DNA from 4 places in the Stenotrophomonas sp. STEN083 genome. Region 3 is predicted to be linked to each of the others. Evidence: predicted binding sites of a transcription regulator. Region 3 holds the regulator's gene; each other region holds the start of a gene.

Region 1 (4,120 bases), on a different contig from region 3:
ACTTGTCGTCGTCAGCCGGGACTTCTTCGGCAACCGCGATGGTCTCTTCCGCGACGTCTTCGACAGCGACTTCGGTGGCTTCTTCGCCTTCGATGCCTTCGAACTCGGACACCAGACCAGCCAGGTAATCGTCGGCGGTCTTGCCTTCGTCGGCGGCCAGGTCGTCGATCATCTGCTGCAGTGCTGCGGAGTACTCCAGGGTGACCTTGCGGCCTTCCTTCTCCTGCACGTTGGCCAGGTGCTTGAGCATGGCCAGCATCGGCACCGGGTTGTCGGCATTGCCCATGGTCTGGCCGCCGATGGCCAGCAGCCACTCATTGCCCTGCAGGCCGATGGCGGCCACGACCTGGCCTTCTTCGTTGACCAGGACGGCGTGGTTCTGCACCGGCTGCTGGGCGTTCAGACGCGAGAACGGGCGGCGCGGGGCCTGCTTCTTGCGCTTGTCGCGCTTGGCTTTGGAGAGCTTGGACATGAGGTTCGGCTAATAGGAAAACGACGCCCATTGTAGGCGCAGCGGGCCCCTGCTGCCGGAACAGGGCTCAGCCGGGGCCGTCACTGACGCTGTCAGCCGGAGCCGCTGCGGCCGCCGCCGGGACGATGGTGGCCACCGGCACCGGCAGGCTGTCGGCCTGGTTCAGTGCCGCCGCTTCGGCTTCCTGGCTCATCACCACGATGCTGATGCGGCGGTTGATCGGGTTCTGCGGGTTGCTCTTGTCGAACAGCACCGAGGACGCCAATCCGACTACCCGCGCCACCTTGGCCGGATCCATGCCGCCTTCCAGCAGCGCACGCCGCGCGGCATTGGCGCGGTCTGCACTCAGTTCCCAGTTGCCGTAGCCGACCTGGGTGGAATAGGCGGTGGTGTCGGTATGGCCGGTGAGGCTGATGTGGTTGGGCACCTGGTTGATGTAGCGCGACAGCTCCACCAGGATCGTCTGCGTATACGGCATCAACCGCGCGCTGCCGAGGTCGAACATCGGCCGGTTCTGCTTGTCCACGATCTGGATGCGCAGGCCTTCCGGGGTGATGTCGAGCAGCAGCTGGTCCTTGAACGGCTCCAGCGCCTGGCTCTTGCTGATCGCTTCCTGCAGCTCCTGCTTCAGTGCTTCCAACCGCTGTTTGTCGCGCTCGCGCTCCTGTACCGGCGTGGGCACCGCTTCCTGCTGGTTCTGGAAGGGATCATTGCTGTTGCCGCGCGACACATCGGTGGCGCCACCGAGCTTGATCATCGAGGTGCTGGCACCGCCAGGGCCGGCCATGCCCGGAGCAGGCGTACTGCTGGTGCCACTCAAGGGGCTGGGGTTGCGGAAGTACTCGGAAATCGCCGCGCGCTCGGGCTTGGTGGTGGCGGCCATCAGCCACAGCACCATGAAGAACGCCATCATCGCGGTGACGAAGTCGGCGTAGGCCACCTTCCACGAACCGCCGTGGTGGCCGCCGCCCTGGACTTTCTTCACCCGGCGTACGATCACCGTGGGTTTGGTCTCGGTCATGGCGCGCGCCTTACTTGATCGACTTCAGGTGCTGCTCGAAATCACTGAAGCCCGGGCGCAGTGCCGAGGGCACGGTCTTGCGGGCGAACTCCAGCGCGATCTTCGGGTTGTAGCCACGCAGGCAAGCCAGCAGCGCGGTCTTCACCGATTCGTAGATGCGCGCGTCCTGCTCGGCGCGTGCTTCCAGCGCCGCTGCCAGCGGGCCGACGAAGCCATAACCCAGCAGGATGCCGAGGAAGGTGCCGACCAGTGCGCCGGCCACGTGCGCGCCTACTTCCTTGATGTCGCCACCGATCGAGCCCATGGTGATGACGATGCCCAGCACCGCGGCGACGATGCCGAAGCCGGGCAGGCCATCGGCGACCTTGTTGAGCACGTGGGCCGGTTCCATCGCCTCGTGGTGGTGCTTTTCCAGCTCCAGTTCGAGCAACGGCTCCAGCTCATGTGGCTCGATGTTGGAGCCGATCATCAGTCGCAGGCAGTCGGTGATGAAGTCCAGCAGATGGTGGTCGGCCAGCACTTTCGGGTAGTTGGCGAACACCGCGCTGTCGTGCGGGTTCTCGACGTGCTCTTCCAGCGCCATGAAGCCTTCGCGGCGGGCCTTGTTGAGCAGTTCATAGAGCAGGCTGAGCACGTCCAGGTAGTCCTGCTGCTTGTACTGCGGGCCCTTGAACACGCTGAGCGTGGCCCGCAAGGTCTGCTTGACGGTCTTGAGCGGGGTGGCGATCAGGAACGCGCCGAATGAGGCGCCACCGATGATCACCAGCTCGTAGGGCTGCCACAGCGCGCCCAGACGTCCGTGCGCACCGACGTAGCCGCCCAGGACAGCGAAAATGACAACGAGCAGGCCAACGATGATAAGCATGGGGGCAGACAAGGGGAGGGGATATCCCGTTGTCGGCCGTCAGCGGAAAATCTGTAGCGCCGGGCGGCTCCTGTAGTGCCGAGCCATGCTCGGCTGGGGCTTTACCAGGAAAGCGGCCTTTGTAGAGCCGAGCCATGCTCGGCTGAGGCCCTACTAGTGATGCTTATACCGAGCATGGCTCGGCACTACAGGTGGTGCGCTTGCTTACGCTGCTGGCTCTGCCTCGGCACCACCACGCTGCAGCGGGTCCGGGTACGGCTGGCCGTTCTCGACAAAGCCCAGCGATACCGAGTTCAGGCAATGCCGTTCAAAGGTCGGCGGCGGGCCATCCGGGAATACGTGGCCGAGATGGCTGCCGCAGCGTGCGCAGACGATCTCGGTGCGGATCATGCCGTGGCTGATGTCGCGGATCTCGCGCACATGCGCCGGATCGAACGGGGCGAAGAAGCTCGGCCAGCCAGTGCCCGAGTCGAACTTGGTGCTGGAACGGAACAGCGGCAGCGCACACAGGCGGCAGCAGTACACGCCGTCACGCTTGTTATCCAGGAACACGCCGCAGAACGGCGCCTCGGTGCCGTGATGCAGCAGCACTCGCTGTTCCTCGCTGCTGAGCCCGGCGATCAGGGCATCACGTTCGGCGGTGCTGGGAGGGGTTAGATCGAAGGCGGTCATGGCGCTGCATCCGTGGGACAGATATCAATGGTAGGGGCGGGCAGGGGCCAGTCCAAGCGCGCATTCATGGCGGCGCAAGCTGTGCCGGCGCATGCTCATGGCATGCAAGTACGGGAGGTGCCGATGAAACGGATGACGTATCTGACGCTGGCAGTGCTGGCGATCGTGCCGTTGTTCGCACAGGCGCAATTGCAGCCGCCACCGTCACCCACCGCAACGCGTCCGGTGACGCTGCCACCGCCGTCGCGGCCGCCGGTAACGGTTCCCTCCGACCAGCGCCAGGACGATGTGCGGCCGTTGCCGCCACGGCCGGTCACCAAGCCCAAACCGACACCGAAGGTGAAGCCGATCAGCCAGCCAGCGCAGCCCGTGCGGCCGATCTATGACAGCAAGGGTCAGCCGGCGCCGCATATGCACCAGACCAGCCCAGGTCGGGTATTGGATACCCGTACCAATCGCTATTACGACACCGTGCCCAGTGGTCTGGGTCAGCAGGTAGTACCTCCGCCTGCCGGCACGCGCTGACCCTGTAGTGCCGAGCCATGCTCGGCAGAGGCGTCACCGATAGGGCGTCGTTGTAGTGCCGAGCCATGCTCGGCAGGAGGCATTCCAAGCCAAAGCCAAAACCAAAAGCGACCCCTCCCCAGCCCTCCCCTTGGCCTGCGGCCAAAGGGAGGGGGCGTAGCGCCGAGCAATGCTCGGTAATGGGGCATCAACGGTAGAGCCTCTGCCGAGCATGGCTCGGCACTACTCGGCTATGGGCAGGCACAGGGTCTCTTTTACTTCTTCCATCACGATGTAGCTCTTGGATTCGCGGACGTGCGGCAGGGTCAACAAGGTGCTGCCAAGCAGCTTTCGGTAGGAGGCCATTTCATTGATGCGCGCTTTCAGCAGATAGTCGAAATCACCGGACATCAAATGGCATTCCAGTACGTTGGGCAGCTTCAGCGCCGCGCGCCGGAACTCCTCGAAAATGTCGCCGGATTTGTAGGCCAGGCTGATTTCCACGAACACCAGCAGGCTGGCTTTGACCGAGGCGGGGTCCAGCCGCGCGTAGTAGCCGGTGATCACGCCTTCGCGCTCCAGCCGG
Region 2 (4,120 bases), on a different contig from region 3:
AGAAAAAGTGATGCCGTAGGGGAGGGTGATCAGCGCTGATGCTGACAGCTCAGTTGGGCGCTGGTAGTTGCTCTTGAAATCCAAGGTCATGCCAGCGGAACCAGAGTAGCTGACGCTTTCAGCGTCAGCGGATGGCGCAGGGCTGTGCTTGAGTGTGCTCAAGACGCATGCAGGAAGGCTTCAATTTCGCGCGCGGCTTTCCCAACCTGTGTGCTCAGTGAGGTTTTCATATCCACCGGCAGCACCGAACGCGGGACCATGATGCTGATCGAGGCCAGCACGTTGCCATCACGGTCACGCAATGGGTACGCCACCGCCGAGACGCCGGGTTGGTAGAACGATTCGCTGATGGCGTGGCCGCGCGCACTGTCATCACCCAGCAGCTCGATCAGGTCCTGTGGTGTCTTTGGCCCTTGTTCGGAGGTGAATGCAAATGCCGGTTCCGGGTACAGCGAGCTCAATTCCTGCTCGGGCATCGTCATTAACAGCACTCGACCTATTGCGGTGCAATGGGCGGGAATGCGTGTGCCTACGCTGACGCCGCTTGGCAGTTCGCCGATCGCGCTGGCGCGGGCCACGTACACCACGTCGCGACCATCCAGTACGCACAGGTGCGCAGAGTAGCTGGTGGTATCACGTAGCCGTTGAATGATGGGCTGCCCGATCTGCACGATGTCCATCGCTGATAGATAGTCAAAGCCCAGTCGCAGAACGCTGATGCCAAGGCGGTAGCCGCCACTGGCAGTGTTGCGATCCAGAAAGCGCATCTGTTCCAGCGTCTGCATGGTGCGATACGCGGATGCTTTGGGCATGCCGGTGCGCTGGCAGACCTGGGTGAAGCTTAGTTCACCGCGTTGCCGTCCGAACAGCAGCAACATGTTCAGGCCCCTCTCCAGTGCCGGTACCATGTAGCGATTGGGTTCTTTTGCAGGTACTGCTTGAGGCGTCGACATATCCGTCCTCCCTTTAGTTGAAGACAAGGCCGTCATTGGCGGGCAGGGTCAACCCGCCAATGAAACCTGAAAGAGCTGACAGCTGGTGCTTCACATTGCCGTCGATGTAGGCGGGTATTGCACCCGCTGAGAGGGCCGCCTGTTCTCGCGTGAAGCATGGCGTTCGGTAGAGAAAAATTCGGCGGTTTGTTGCCGGATAAGCCTCGCCGCGATTGCATTGGCACGGGATCGTCGGCCCGCAGTTCGGGCGGCGCTGGCAACGAAACTTCTGATTCTTTTTTGCCCGTATCGGTTGCGTGGAGATATTCGCTACGTATCTGCGGTTGTGCACGAGTAGTTTTCCGGCAGATGCCTTTCCTGCCAATGAATGGTGAGGGTTGGGTTTTATGTTTGAAACTAAATGTTGTTGCGGAAGCTGCAATTAAACATAGCAGCGTCAACTGGGCTGGCAATCAGGGAAGTTGCCATCTGCGTGTGCTGTTACTCACAGATCAGATGCTCAGTGTGACTCGCCGGTTGATTGGAGTAGCGGGTCTTGGCGTTGTTCGTGTACTGAAAGCTGTTTTTGTTTAGATGGTGAAACTGAGGCGGCTTCTATTTGGCCGCCTATGCTCTTTGAAAGCGGTGGTTGCCCGCGTTTGGTCAGCAAGCGGTGTTCCGGCATTGGCTATCTTGCGTACCTGTGATGGTATGAGAGCCTGTCATTTTGGGCACTCCACTCATTCGCTATTTGAATATGATCTGAAACTTTTATGCTCCCTCGGGGTTTTCCGGATTCATCTGATGGCGCATAGGCTGGAGCGGGCGGGGGGGGATCTCTCGGAACAGGGACTCAAGAAGTTTTCGTGATGGCCGATATGATTGGCAGCTTTCCGCGTGGGCCATTTGTATCTTTCATGGTGATTATCTCGGCAGTGTTTGCAGCAGTAGTTGCCGGAGGCCTGGTCTGGCTCTGGCAGCGGCGCAGTGGCGATGCGGCAGGTCCGCAACGGCGGCTCCGCGTGCCGCCGTCGGTCAGCGCAGCAACAGCCGATGATGCTGCGGGCGTGGTCAGCGTTGATGATCTGCAGCGGCGCTTCCTGCTCAGCGCACTGGGTGCCGCCGATACGCCGTCTGATGCGCTGCGCGTGCAACGGTCGGTGGTGGACGACGTGGTTACGGCGCTGAGTCGCGCGGACATGTCTTCACGCTACACGCCGCGTCGACCAAACCTGCTGCCACAGCTGATCCAAAGCGTGAATGACAGTGCTGCCTCGTCGCGTTCCATCGCCCGCATCATTGGTAGTGATGCGGTACTGGCGGCAACGCTGTTGCGTATCGCCAACAGTTCCCTGTATCGCCTGCAACGGCAGGACATCCAAAGCATCGAGCGGGCGGTGACGCTGATCGGCAACGATGGCATCCGTCAGATCATTTCCGCCGCGTTGGTGCAGCCGGTCATGGAGTCGGCCAGCGGCGTTGATGCTCAGTTTGCGCGCTTGTTGTGGGATTACACATTGCGGGTATCGCTGGCCGCTGCCGACCATGCGCGCAGCGTGGAGCGCGAGGATGGCTTCGCTGCCCAGCTGGCTGGCCTGCTGCTGGGCTTGAGTGCGGCCATGGCGATGCAGGCTGCTGCCGATGTGTTGGCGCGGCCGCCGTTGCGGACACGTGAGCCGGGCACTTTGCTGGAAGTGTTGGAGCGCTGCAGCGCACCGACCGCGGTGCGGATAGCCGGGCATTGGAAGTTGTCGGCGCCGATCATGCAGGCGCTCAAGCAGGTGCACGTGCCCGCTGCAGCTGGTTTGGCACGTTCGCTACAGGTCGGGCAGCTGGCCGCGAGCGCGGCGATGATGCATGCGCAGGGTCTGATGAGCGAAGCGGACGCCAATGCGGCGCTCGCCAGCCAGATGCCAGAACACGTGGCGACATGGTTGTGGAAGCGACTGACGCAGGCAGACGGCTCATTGGAGTGACGCGGGCAGCGTAGGGATGCGGTGCGGACCGTGTCCGGAGTCTCGTGGGACACCGCTCCGCGATGTTGACTGCTCAGGTTAAAGCTGTGATTCCAACGGCAACCAGCTGATCACCTGGGTGCTGGCTCGCTGGATCAGTCCGGTGTCCGGTTCTGTGCGCAGGCTGATGGGTGGCGTGCTGGCCCGATCCAACCAACGCAATTCGTGGTCCCTGTTCAAATACACCCAGTAACTCAGCTCAGCACTGGACAGGCGCAGGTACTCCTCGCGCAGGCGCGCGGCCAGTACCGGGTCATCGAACAGTGCGCCCATTTCGGTATTGAGGTAGGCCGAGCGCGGATCGAGGTTGAACGAGCCGACGAAGCCGCGGCGGTCATCCACCACGAAGGCTTTGGTGTGCAGGCTGGCGCCACTGCTGCCGAAGGTGGATGCCCTCTCGATGTGTCCACGGGCCTTGAGTTCATACAGCTGCACGCCGCCGGCCAGCAACGGGCGGCGGTAATGCATATAGCCGCTGTGCACGGCGGGTACGTCGTTGGCTGCCAGCGAGTTGGTGATGATGCCGACCTGCACGCCGCTTTGGACTTGCTGGATCAGGCCCTTGGTGCCGACCGCGCCGGGTACGAAGTAGGGCGAGATCAGCAGTGATTTGTGCTCGGCGCTGCTCAGTACCTCGACCAGCCGGGTGACCAGCCATTGGCTGCTGTCGCCGCCGCTGGGCTTGCGCGGCGGGTCGGAGCGGATCCTTACGCCGTCGGTCCAATGCAGGTCCAGTTGTTTGCTGAGGTAGGCATCGGTGAAATGCGCACGCACGCGCTGCAGATACGGCGCGGCTTCCTGTTGGCGTGCGTCCAGCTCGGCCTGGCTGATGAAGTTGGCCATCTGCTGGTCGGTGCTTTGATGCAGGGCGGCGATCGGCACGACCGCATCGCTGTTCCAGAATTCATCGAAGATGCTGCTGGCATCACTGGCGACCGGGCCGGCCAGCAACAGATCCAGATCGCGGAAGTTCACGTCCGGACGGGCGTCGAAGTACTCGGCGCCGATATTGCGGCCGCCAACGATGGCGACGCGGTCATCAGCGATCCATGCCTTGTTATGCATGCGGTGGTTGATGCTGAAAACCCGCTGCACCATCTCGACAAGACGCCACAGGCCATCGCGGTTGCGGAACGGGTTGTACAGGCGGATCTCGATGTTGGCGTGGTTGTC
Region 3 (4,120 bases):
AGATGCACCAGCGGATCGGCCAGTGCTTCGACCAGGTTGCGGTCCAGCTCGGTGTCGGCGCCGATCAACTCCAGATCGACTTCTTTCTGCAGCGAGCGGGCAACGTCGCGGGCAACCTTGGGGAAGCGCGAGAACACCTTGCCGACCGGTTGCATGCGGGTGCGCATCACCGCTGATTGCAGGCGAGCGGTGGCGATATCCAAGGTCGAGACTGCGCGATCCAGTTCCTCGTCCTTCAGGCGCATGCGCAAGGTTTTGAGCCGGTTGCGGGCCAGCACCAGTTCGCCGATCAGATTGACGATGGCATCCAGTCGCTTGGTGTCCACGCGCACGGTGTGCTCGGGCTCGGCGGCTTTTGCGGCAGCCGGTTTGGCTGCGCCTGCCGCGGGGCGTGCGGGTGCGACGGGTGCCGCGGCCGGCTTGGGCTTGGGCGCAGCGGGAATCGGCTGCACCGCGACTGCACCGGGTGCGGCGCCGCCATGCAACTTGTCGAGCAGGGCTTCGAATTCGTCTTCGTCGATCAGCTCATCGCCGGCCTTCGCAACGATAGGCTGGGCGCCGGGCGTACCGCTGCCATGCAACTGGTTGAGCAGGGCTTCGAACTCGTCTTCGCTGATCAGGTCGCTGTCGCCGGCTGCGGCAACAGGTTGCGCCGCTACGACAACCGGCGCAGCACCCACATCAAACTGGGCGATCAGCGCAGCAGGTGCATGCTCCGGTTCAGTGCCGGATGACACCGCATCGAGCATTGCCTGCAGCCAGTCCAGAGATTGCTGGGCGGCGTCGAAATGATGCGCCAGCAGCTCGGCTTTGCCGGCGCGGGCCATGCCGAGGGTTTCCTCGGCGGCGTGGCACAGTTCGACCATTGGGTGGATCGCCAGAAAACCGGCGCCACCTTTCAGCGTATGGAAGCCACGGAATACGGCGTTGAGCTGATCACTGTCGTGCGGCGCCTGTTCGAGCGTCACCAACTGCTCGCCGAGGCGATCCAGGATTTCCTGCGCTTCAAGGATGAAGTCGGCGGCGATGTCGTCGGCAAAAGCACTCATGGCTTACAGCCCCAGGTCCGAGAGCAGATCGTCTGCGTCCACCTGGGACACGGCGTGGCGATCCAGACCGTTGACGGCCGGGCCAGCCAAGCCCTGGTTGCGTGCATCTTCTTCCGGCGGCGGCAGGCCGAGCGCGCCAAAACCTTCATGCACGCGACGGACGATGCCGACCACACGGCGGATGATCTGCCCGGTCAAGTCCTGGTAGCTCTGGGTCAGCGCTACTTCAGTCAGATTGTGGCGGATGCGTTCGAGGATTTCGCCCTGCTCGGCATTCAGCCCGTCCGCACGCAGGCGTTCGGTCAGCGCGCGGCATTCCTCGGCCAGATCAAGCGTGCGGTGGGTAGCCTGTTCGGTCATCTGCACCACATGGTCCAGGCGCGCGCAGGCATCATCCAGCTCGCCGGCTTCGCTGGGCACGCTGGGCAGTTCGCCCAGTGCCTGGCCCAGTTCGCGTGCCAGCCGGCCCAGGCCGGACATCATTGGCTGCGCGCGCAAGGCGGCCAGCGCGTCGATTTCCCGGCGCCAACCGGCTTCGTCGCCGCTTTCCAATGCTGCCAGTGCGTCCTGCAGGCGCTGCACCAGGGCCGATTTGTCGCTCAATGCTTCGCCGAGCTGGTTCATCAGGCGCTCGCTGCCAGGCGTTCGAAAATCTTGCCGAGCTTCTCTTCCAGCGTCTGCGCGGTGAACGGCTTGATGATGTAGCCGTTCACGCCGCTCTGTGCGGCCTCAATGATCTGCTCGCGCTTGGCTTCGGCGGTGACCATCAGTACCGGCAAGGTCTTGAGCTTGGCATCGTTGCGGATCGCCTTGAGCAATTCGATGCCGGTCATCACCGGCATGTTCCAGTCGGTGACGACGAAATCGAACGACTGCGTCTGCAGCATCGACAGCGCGGCATGCCCGTCCTCGGCTTCGGCGGTATTGGTGAAGCCCAGATCGCCGAGCAGGTTCTTGACGATGCGGCGCATCGTCGAGAAGTCGTCAACGATCAGGATGCGCATGTTCTTGTTCAAAAGACTTTCCTCTTCATGGTTCTTCGAGCCCGGCGTCGGCCGCCTCGAAAATCTTCAGTCGGCCGCGCAGACGCAGCGTGGCCTGGCCGTGGATCTGACAGACGCGGGATTCGCTTACGCCCAATACCGCGCCAATTTCTTTCAGGTTCAATTCCTGCTCGTAGTACAGCGACAGCACCAGCTGCTCGCGCTCGGGCAACTGGCCGATGGCCTTGCCGAGCTCGGCGCCGAACTGGCTGCGCTCCAGCACCTGCTGCGGGTTGGGGCCGCCGGTGGTCGGGGTGTCCAGCTCGCCCTGGTCTTCGATGCGCGATTCCAGGCTCAGCACCTGGCCGCGTGAGGCGTCTTCGACCAGACGCATATATTCGGGTAGCGGAAGTTCCATCGCCTCAGCTACTTCGCTGGCGCTGGCCGAACGGCCGCTGCTCTGCTCAAGCCTGCGGATGGTGGCAGCGGCATCGCGGGCGCGGCGGTGCACCGAGCGCGGTACCCAGTCGCCGCGGCGGATTTCGTCGATCATCGAGCCGCGGATGCGGATCGATGCATAGGTTTCGAACGAGGCGCCCTGTTCGGCGTCATAGCTGCGCGAGGCCTCGATCAGCCCCATCATCCCGGCCTGGATCAGATCATCGACCTCGACGCTGGCGGGCAGGCGCGCGGCCAGGTGGTGGGCGATGCGACGTACCAGGTCGGCGTGGCGGGCAATGCAGTCATTGGCCGCGTTGCGCTGGACTTCACGGTATTGGGCGGCTGCATTGTTCATGCCTTCACCTTCTGCTGGATGATGCGTTCCAGGAAGAACTCAACGCCGCCGCGCGGGGCGGTTGGGGCTTGCCAGCGCGCGGTGCGACGGGCGATTTCGTTGATGGCCAGCGAGGCCGGTGCGGAAGGGTAGAGCTTGACCACCGGCTGCTGGCGTTGCACCGACAGGCGCAGCCAGTCGTCCTGCGGCACGCAACCCAGGTAGTTCAGCGAAACATCGATCAGGAACTTCTCGCAGACCCGTACCAGCTTTTCGTACAGGGCGCGGCCTTCGTTCGGGTCACGGACCATGTTGGCGACGACCTGGATGCGATCCACGCCACGCTCGCGGGAGAGCACCTTGATCAGCGCGTAGGCGTCGGTGATCGAGGCAGGCTCGTCGCAGACCACCACTACGGTGTCCTGGGCGGCCTGGCAGAAGGTCAGCACGCTGTCGGTGATGCCGGCGGCGGTGTCGATGATCATCACATCGAGCTCGCGTTCCAGCTCGGAGAACACATTGACCAGACCGACGTGCTCGGCCGGCTGCAGTTCGGCCATGTGCCGACGGCCCGAGGCGGCCGGCACGACCAGCACGCCGTTCGGACCTTCCATGATCACTTCGTCGAGCGTGGCGCGCCCGGCGACCAGGTCGGCCAGAGTGTGCTTGGGCTGAAGGCCCAGCACCACGTCGATGTTGGCCAGGCCTAGATCGGCATCCAGCAGCAGGGTGCGTTTGCCCATGCCTGCCAGTGCCACGGCCAGGTTGGCCGAGACATTGGTTTTACCTACACCGCCCTTGCCGCCGGTCACCGCGATGGTGCGCACCGGGCCTGCCGGTTCGTGCCGGGTAGCCGACAGGGGGAAGGTGTTGGTCAGCTTGGCGTACTCACGCGACTGCATTGTTCAACTCCGTGTTGCAGGGCATATCGGCCGCGCGGCGCAAATCTTCAAGGCGAAGTACGAGATTTGCGGCAGAGGCCCGATAAAGGTCTTCCGGAACGTCCTGGCCGTCGGTCACCCAGGTGATCGGCAGGCGGTGATCGACCGCCACCGACAGGGCCGAACCGAAGCGGCCGGTCTCGTCCAGCTTGGTCAGCACCACGCCCTGCGGGTTGGCGGCGCTGAAGCGGCGCACCACTTCATCCATGTCCTGGAAAGCGGTGTTGGCCGGCAGCACCAACAGGGTGCGGATCTGGCCGGCGGCGCGCAGCCACTGCAGCTGGGCGGTGAGGGCGCGGTCGCGCTGGCCCAGGCCGGCGGTGTCGATCAGCACCAGCTTGTAGTCGGCCAGCTTCTGCAGCAGCTGGTTGA
Region 4 (4,120 bases), on a different contig from region 3:
CGAGGCCGAGTTCGCGCAGACCATCTCAGTCATCCGCGACGACAACAATGTGCGGGTCGGCCACGTTGTCGAGTGGCGCGATCGCAGCACCGAAGCCCAGGTTGAGAAGGAAGTGGCCCGCATCATCGAGGCCGCCGCAGCAGGCGATCTCAGCGGTCGTATCGGCACCGCAGACAAGGATGGCTTCTTCCTGCAGTTGGCCAGCCAGATCAACGGCCTGCTGGACGCCAACGCCAGCAGCCTGGAACAGATCTCCGCCCTGCTGTCGGGCCTGTCCCGCGGCGACCTGACCGTACGCATGCACGGCGAGTACCAGGGCGTGTTCGCCACCATGCGTGACGACGCCAATGCCACCGCCGAGCAGCTGACCGGCATTGTCGGTCGCATAAAGCAATCATCGGTGTCGATCAACTCGGCCGCTACCGAAATTGCCGCTGGCAACAACGATCTGTCGCGTCGCACCGAACAGCAAGCTGCCAATCTGGAAGAAACGGCCGCCTCGATGGAGGAATTGACCTCCACCGTGCGCCAGAACGCAGAATCGGCACGCCAAGCCAACCAGCTCGCCATCGGCGCCGCATCGGTGGCCTCGCAGGGCGGTGATGTGGTCAGCCAGGTGGTGACCACCATGACCCAGATCGAGCAGTCCTCGCGCAAGATCGCCGAGATCATCTCGGTCATCGACGGCATCGCCTTCCAGACCAATATCCTGGCCTTGAATGCTGCGGTGGAAGCCGCACGTGCCGGCGAACAGGGCCGCGGCTTTGCCGTGGTTGCATCGGAAGTTCGTACGCTGGCACAGCGTTCGGCTGGCGCGGCAAAGGAGATCAAGGGCCTGATCGACGACTCGGTCGGCAAGGTCGCCGATGGTTCGGCACTGGTCCGCAAGGCCGGCACTACCATGGGCGAGATCGTCGCCTCGGTGCAGCGCGTGACAGACATCATGGCCGAGATCTCGGCGGCCTCGCAGGAACAGTCTGCGGGCATCGAGCAGGTCAACCAGACCATCGTGCAGATGGACGAAACCACCCAGCAGAACGCCGCACTGGTGGAAGAAGCCACCGCCTCCGCCCGCTCGATGGAAGAGCAGGCAGCGCAGCTTGCCAACGTGGTGTCGGTATTCCAGCTTGAAGAAGCCGCCACCGAGACCAGCAGCCCCAAGGCCCTGCGGGAAGCGGCAACCCGCCCTGCCAGCCAGGCTCCGGCACCCGCACCGCGTCGTCGTACCGCCAACCGTACCGCAGTTGCCGAGCTGGCCGATTCGGACTGGCAGGAGTTCTAAGCGATATCGTCAACGGCCTCGGCAGCAACGCCGTCCGCCTGAGCCATTGAGCAACCCCTAATCCGATGCCAGACCTCTGGCATCGGATTTTTTTTGCCCTTGTGGGAGCGGCGTAAGCCGCGAAGCAGGGAGATCACCAGATGGCACGGCTGGTAATCGTTCATGCACCGCCAGCTTCGCGGCTTACGCCGCTCCTACAGTGACAGCAAGCAGCAATCCGTATCACCACCGCAGTCGGGTGAACAGTTCCACGTCGCGTGTCTGGCCTCCCGCTTCAAAACACTCAACTCATGCCCCATGCGGCCGATAACCCGGTAACCCCTCACGCAGCGCCGGTACCGCAAGGTTGGCGGCAGATTCGATGAACATCGCTTCGCTCTGGAACAACTACATTTCCAATATTTCGGTCCGGCGCAAGCTGAACCTGCTGACCGCTCTGATCGTCATCGGCGTCGTAGCACTGTCAGTCATAGCGGCGCGCATGCAGTACCTGGACCTGTACGAAACCCGCAAGGAAGCACTGCGCGCCCAGGTGGAAATGAGCTACGGCGTTCTGGATCACTACGCCAAGGAAGCGGAAACCGGTGCGATACCGCTGGAAGATGCTCAGAAGTACGCGATGGCCGCGCTGCAGAAGATGCGCTCCGACGGCGACGTCAACTATTTCAACATCTATAGCAACAAGTACGTGCTGTTGATGCATCCGTTCCGCGCCGACCTGGTCGGCAAGGACATGAAGGACTTCCGTGACCAGGACGGCGTGCGCCTGTACTACGACCAGGTTGAAGCTGCACGCAAGGGCGGCGGCTACGTCGCCTACGTCTGGGCCAAGCCCGGCAAGGAAGGCATGGTTGGCAAACTCACGTATGCAGGCATGTACACACCATGGAACTGGGTGGTTTCAAGCGGCATGTACATGGACGACCTGCAGGCCCAGGCACTGAAATTCACCGCTGTTATGACGGCAGCCGGCGGCGTGCTGGTACTGCTGGTACTGGCGCTGAGCTGGATCATCGGCAACCGCATCGTGCTGCCGTTGCGCAATGCCACCGCCGTCGCTACCGCCATTGCCAATGGCCGCATGGACAACCGCATCGCTGCGCCCAGCAAGGATGAAACCGGGCAGCTGCTGAGCAGCATGGCGCACATGCAGGATCAGCTACGCGCTGTAATTGGTGCGCAGGCGGAAATGGCACGCCAGCATGATGCCGGCATGATCCGCTATCGCATCGACGCCAGCACCTTCCCTGGCGACTACGGAGTGATGGTGGAAGAGACCAACGTACTGGTCAGCAACCATATCGACGTCAAGATGCAGGTGATCGCGCTGGCGCAGCGCTATGCGGTTGGCGACCTCAGCCAGGACATGCCGCTGCTGCCGGGCGACAAGCGTGTCATCACTGACACCATGGCTGCAATCAAGACCAACCTCGCCGCCATCAACAGCGAAATCAAACGCCTGGGCAGCGCAGCTGCTGCCGGCGATTTCAGTCAGCGCGGCGATGAAGACCGCTTCGAGCACGACTTCCATGCAATGGTTCGTTCGCTGAACAACATGATGCAGGTCAGCGACTACAACCTCGGCGAGGTATCGCGTCTATTGCAGGCGCTTGCCGAAGGCGATCTCACCGTCAAACTGAGCGGCGACGCCCAGGGTGTGTTTGCCAGCATGCGCGAGGACGCCAATAGCACCGTCAGCCAGTTGGCCGGCATCGTCTCTGGCATCCAGCAGTCGGCGGACAGCATCAATCTCGCCGCCGGCGAGATCGCTACCGGCAATTCGGATCTGTCCCGCCGCACAGAAATGCAGGCCGCCAACCTTGAAGAAACCGCCGCATCAATGGAGGAACTGACCTCAACCGTCCGCCAGAACGCGGAGTCCGCCCGCCAGGCCAACCAGCTCGCCATCGGTGCTGCCGGGGTAGCCTCGCGCGGCGGCCTCGTGGTCGAGGAAGTCGTCACCACCATGGGGCAGATCCAGCAGTCCTCGCGACGCATCGCCGACATCATCAGCGTGATCGATGGCATCGCCTTCCAGACCAATATCCTGGCGCTGAATGCCGCAGTGGAAGCTGCGCGAGCAGGTGAACAGGGCCGCGGCTTCGCGGTAGTTGCCGCCGAAGTCCGTACCCTCGCCCAACGCTCTGCTGGCGCGGCCAAGGAGATCAAATCGCTGATCGAGGACTCGGTCGGACGCGTGGACGAAGGTTCGCAGCTGGTGCAGCAGGCCGGCAGCACGATGGGCGAAATCGTTACCGCAGTACAACGCGTCACCGACATCATGGCCGAAATTTCTGCAGCTTCGCAGGAGCAGTCAGCCGGCATCGAACAGGTCAACCAGACCGTCATGCAGATGGACGAGACCACCCAACAGAACGCCGCCCTGGTAGAGGAAGCCACCGCTGCAGCACGCTCGATGGAAGAGCAGGCGTCCCTGCTGGACCAGGCGGTTGCGGTATTCCAACTGAACGCACAGCCAGCAGCGGCAGCACGCCCACAATCACTCGCCCTGGCCAGCTGAGCGGACTGCCACCATGATCGATCTGGACAGCAACCAGCGTGATTTCGAGTTCAACGACCGCGACTTCCGTCGCGTCTGCGAGCTGATCCATGCCCGTGCCGGCATTGCGCTGGCGCCGGCCAAGCGCGACATGGTCTATGGCCGTCTGTCGCGGCGGCTGCGCAACCTGGGCCTGCATTCGTTCAAAGACTACCTGGACCAGCTGGAACAGCATGGCGGCGACGAGTGGCAGGCCTTCACCAATGCCCTGACCACCAACCTCACCTCGTTCTTCCGCGAACCGCACCATTTCGACAAGCTGCGCGAGGAGCTGCAGA

What was found. The regulator FliA, encoded in region 3, starts transcription of late flagellar genes. The targets are predictions, from matches to a motif close to TAAAGTTTNNCNNNCNNNGGCCGATAA.
Region 1: the regulator FliA is predicted to act here: its motif matches at 2,388-2,414, upstream of motA (flagellar motor stator protein MotA).
Region 2: the regulator FliA is predicted to act here: its motif matches at 1,786-1,812, upstream of ACVOK8_RS04760 (HDOD domain-containing protein).
Region 4: the regulator FliA is predicted to act here: its motif matches at 1,566-1,592, upstream of ACVOK8_RS00915 (methyl-accepting chemotaxis protein).

Annotation. Positions count from the first base shown of each region.
Region 1 is NZ_JBRRCU010000092.1:370-4,489, forward strand. It holds gene ACVOK8_RS18190 (hypothetical protein) at 1-472, opposite strand, end outside; gene motB (flagellar motor protein MotB) at 540-1,493, opposite strand; gene motA (flagellar motor stator protein MotA) at 1,504-2,358, opposite strand; gene msrB (peptide-methionine (R)-S-oxide reductase MsrB) at 2,563-3,030, opposite strand; gene ACVOK8_RS18210 (classical arabinogalactan protein 4) at 3,154-3,555, shown strand; gene ACVOK8_RS18215 (winged helix-turn-helix transcriptional regulator) at 3,778-4,120, opposite strand, start outside.
Region 2 is NZ_JBRRCU010000009.1:17,257-21,376, reverse strand. It holds gene ACVOK8_RS04775 (hypothetical protein) at 1-11, shown strand, start outside; gene ACVOK8_RS04770 (IclR family transcriptional regulator) at 159-908, opposite strand; gene ACVOK8_RS04765 (hypothetical protein) at 1,110-1,526, shown strand; gene ACVOK8_RS04760 (HDOD domain-containing protein) at 1,850-2,908, shown strand; gene ACVOK8_RS04755 (phospholipase D family protein) at 2,987-4,120, opposite strand, start outside.
Region 3 is NZ_JBRRCU010000005.1:130,646-134,765, reverse strand. It holds gene ACVOK8_RS03250 (chemotaxis protein CheA) at 1-1,049, opposite strand, end outside; gene ACVOK8_RS03245 (protein phosphatase CheZ) at 1,053-1,673, opposite strand; gene cheY (chemotaxis response regulator CheY) at 1,673-2,065, opposite strand; gene ACVOK8_RS03235 (RNA polymerase sigma factor FliA) at 2,079-2,828, opposite strand; gene ACVOK8_RS03230 (MinD/ParA family ATP-binding protein) at 2,825-3,709, opposite strand; gene ACVOK8_RS03225 (AAA family ATPase) at 3,696-4,120, opposite strand, start outside.
Region 4 is NZ_JBRRCU010000002.1:13,314-17,433, forward strand. It holds gene ACVOK8_RS00910 (methyl-accepting chemotaxis protein) at 1-1,282, shown strand, start outside; gene ACVOK8_RS00915 (methyl-accepting chemotaxis protein) at 1,644-3,803, shown strand; gene ACVOK8_RS00920 (CheR family methyltransferase) at 3,817-4,120, shown strand, end outside.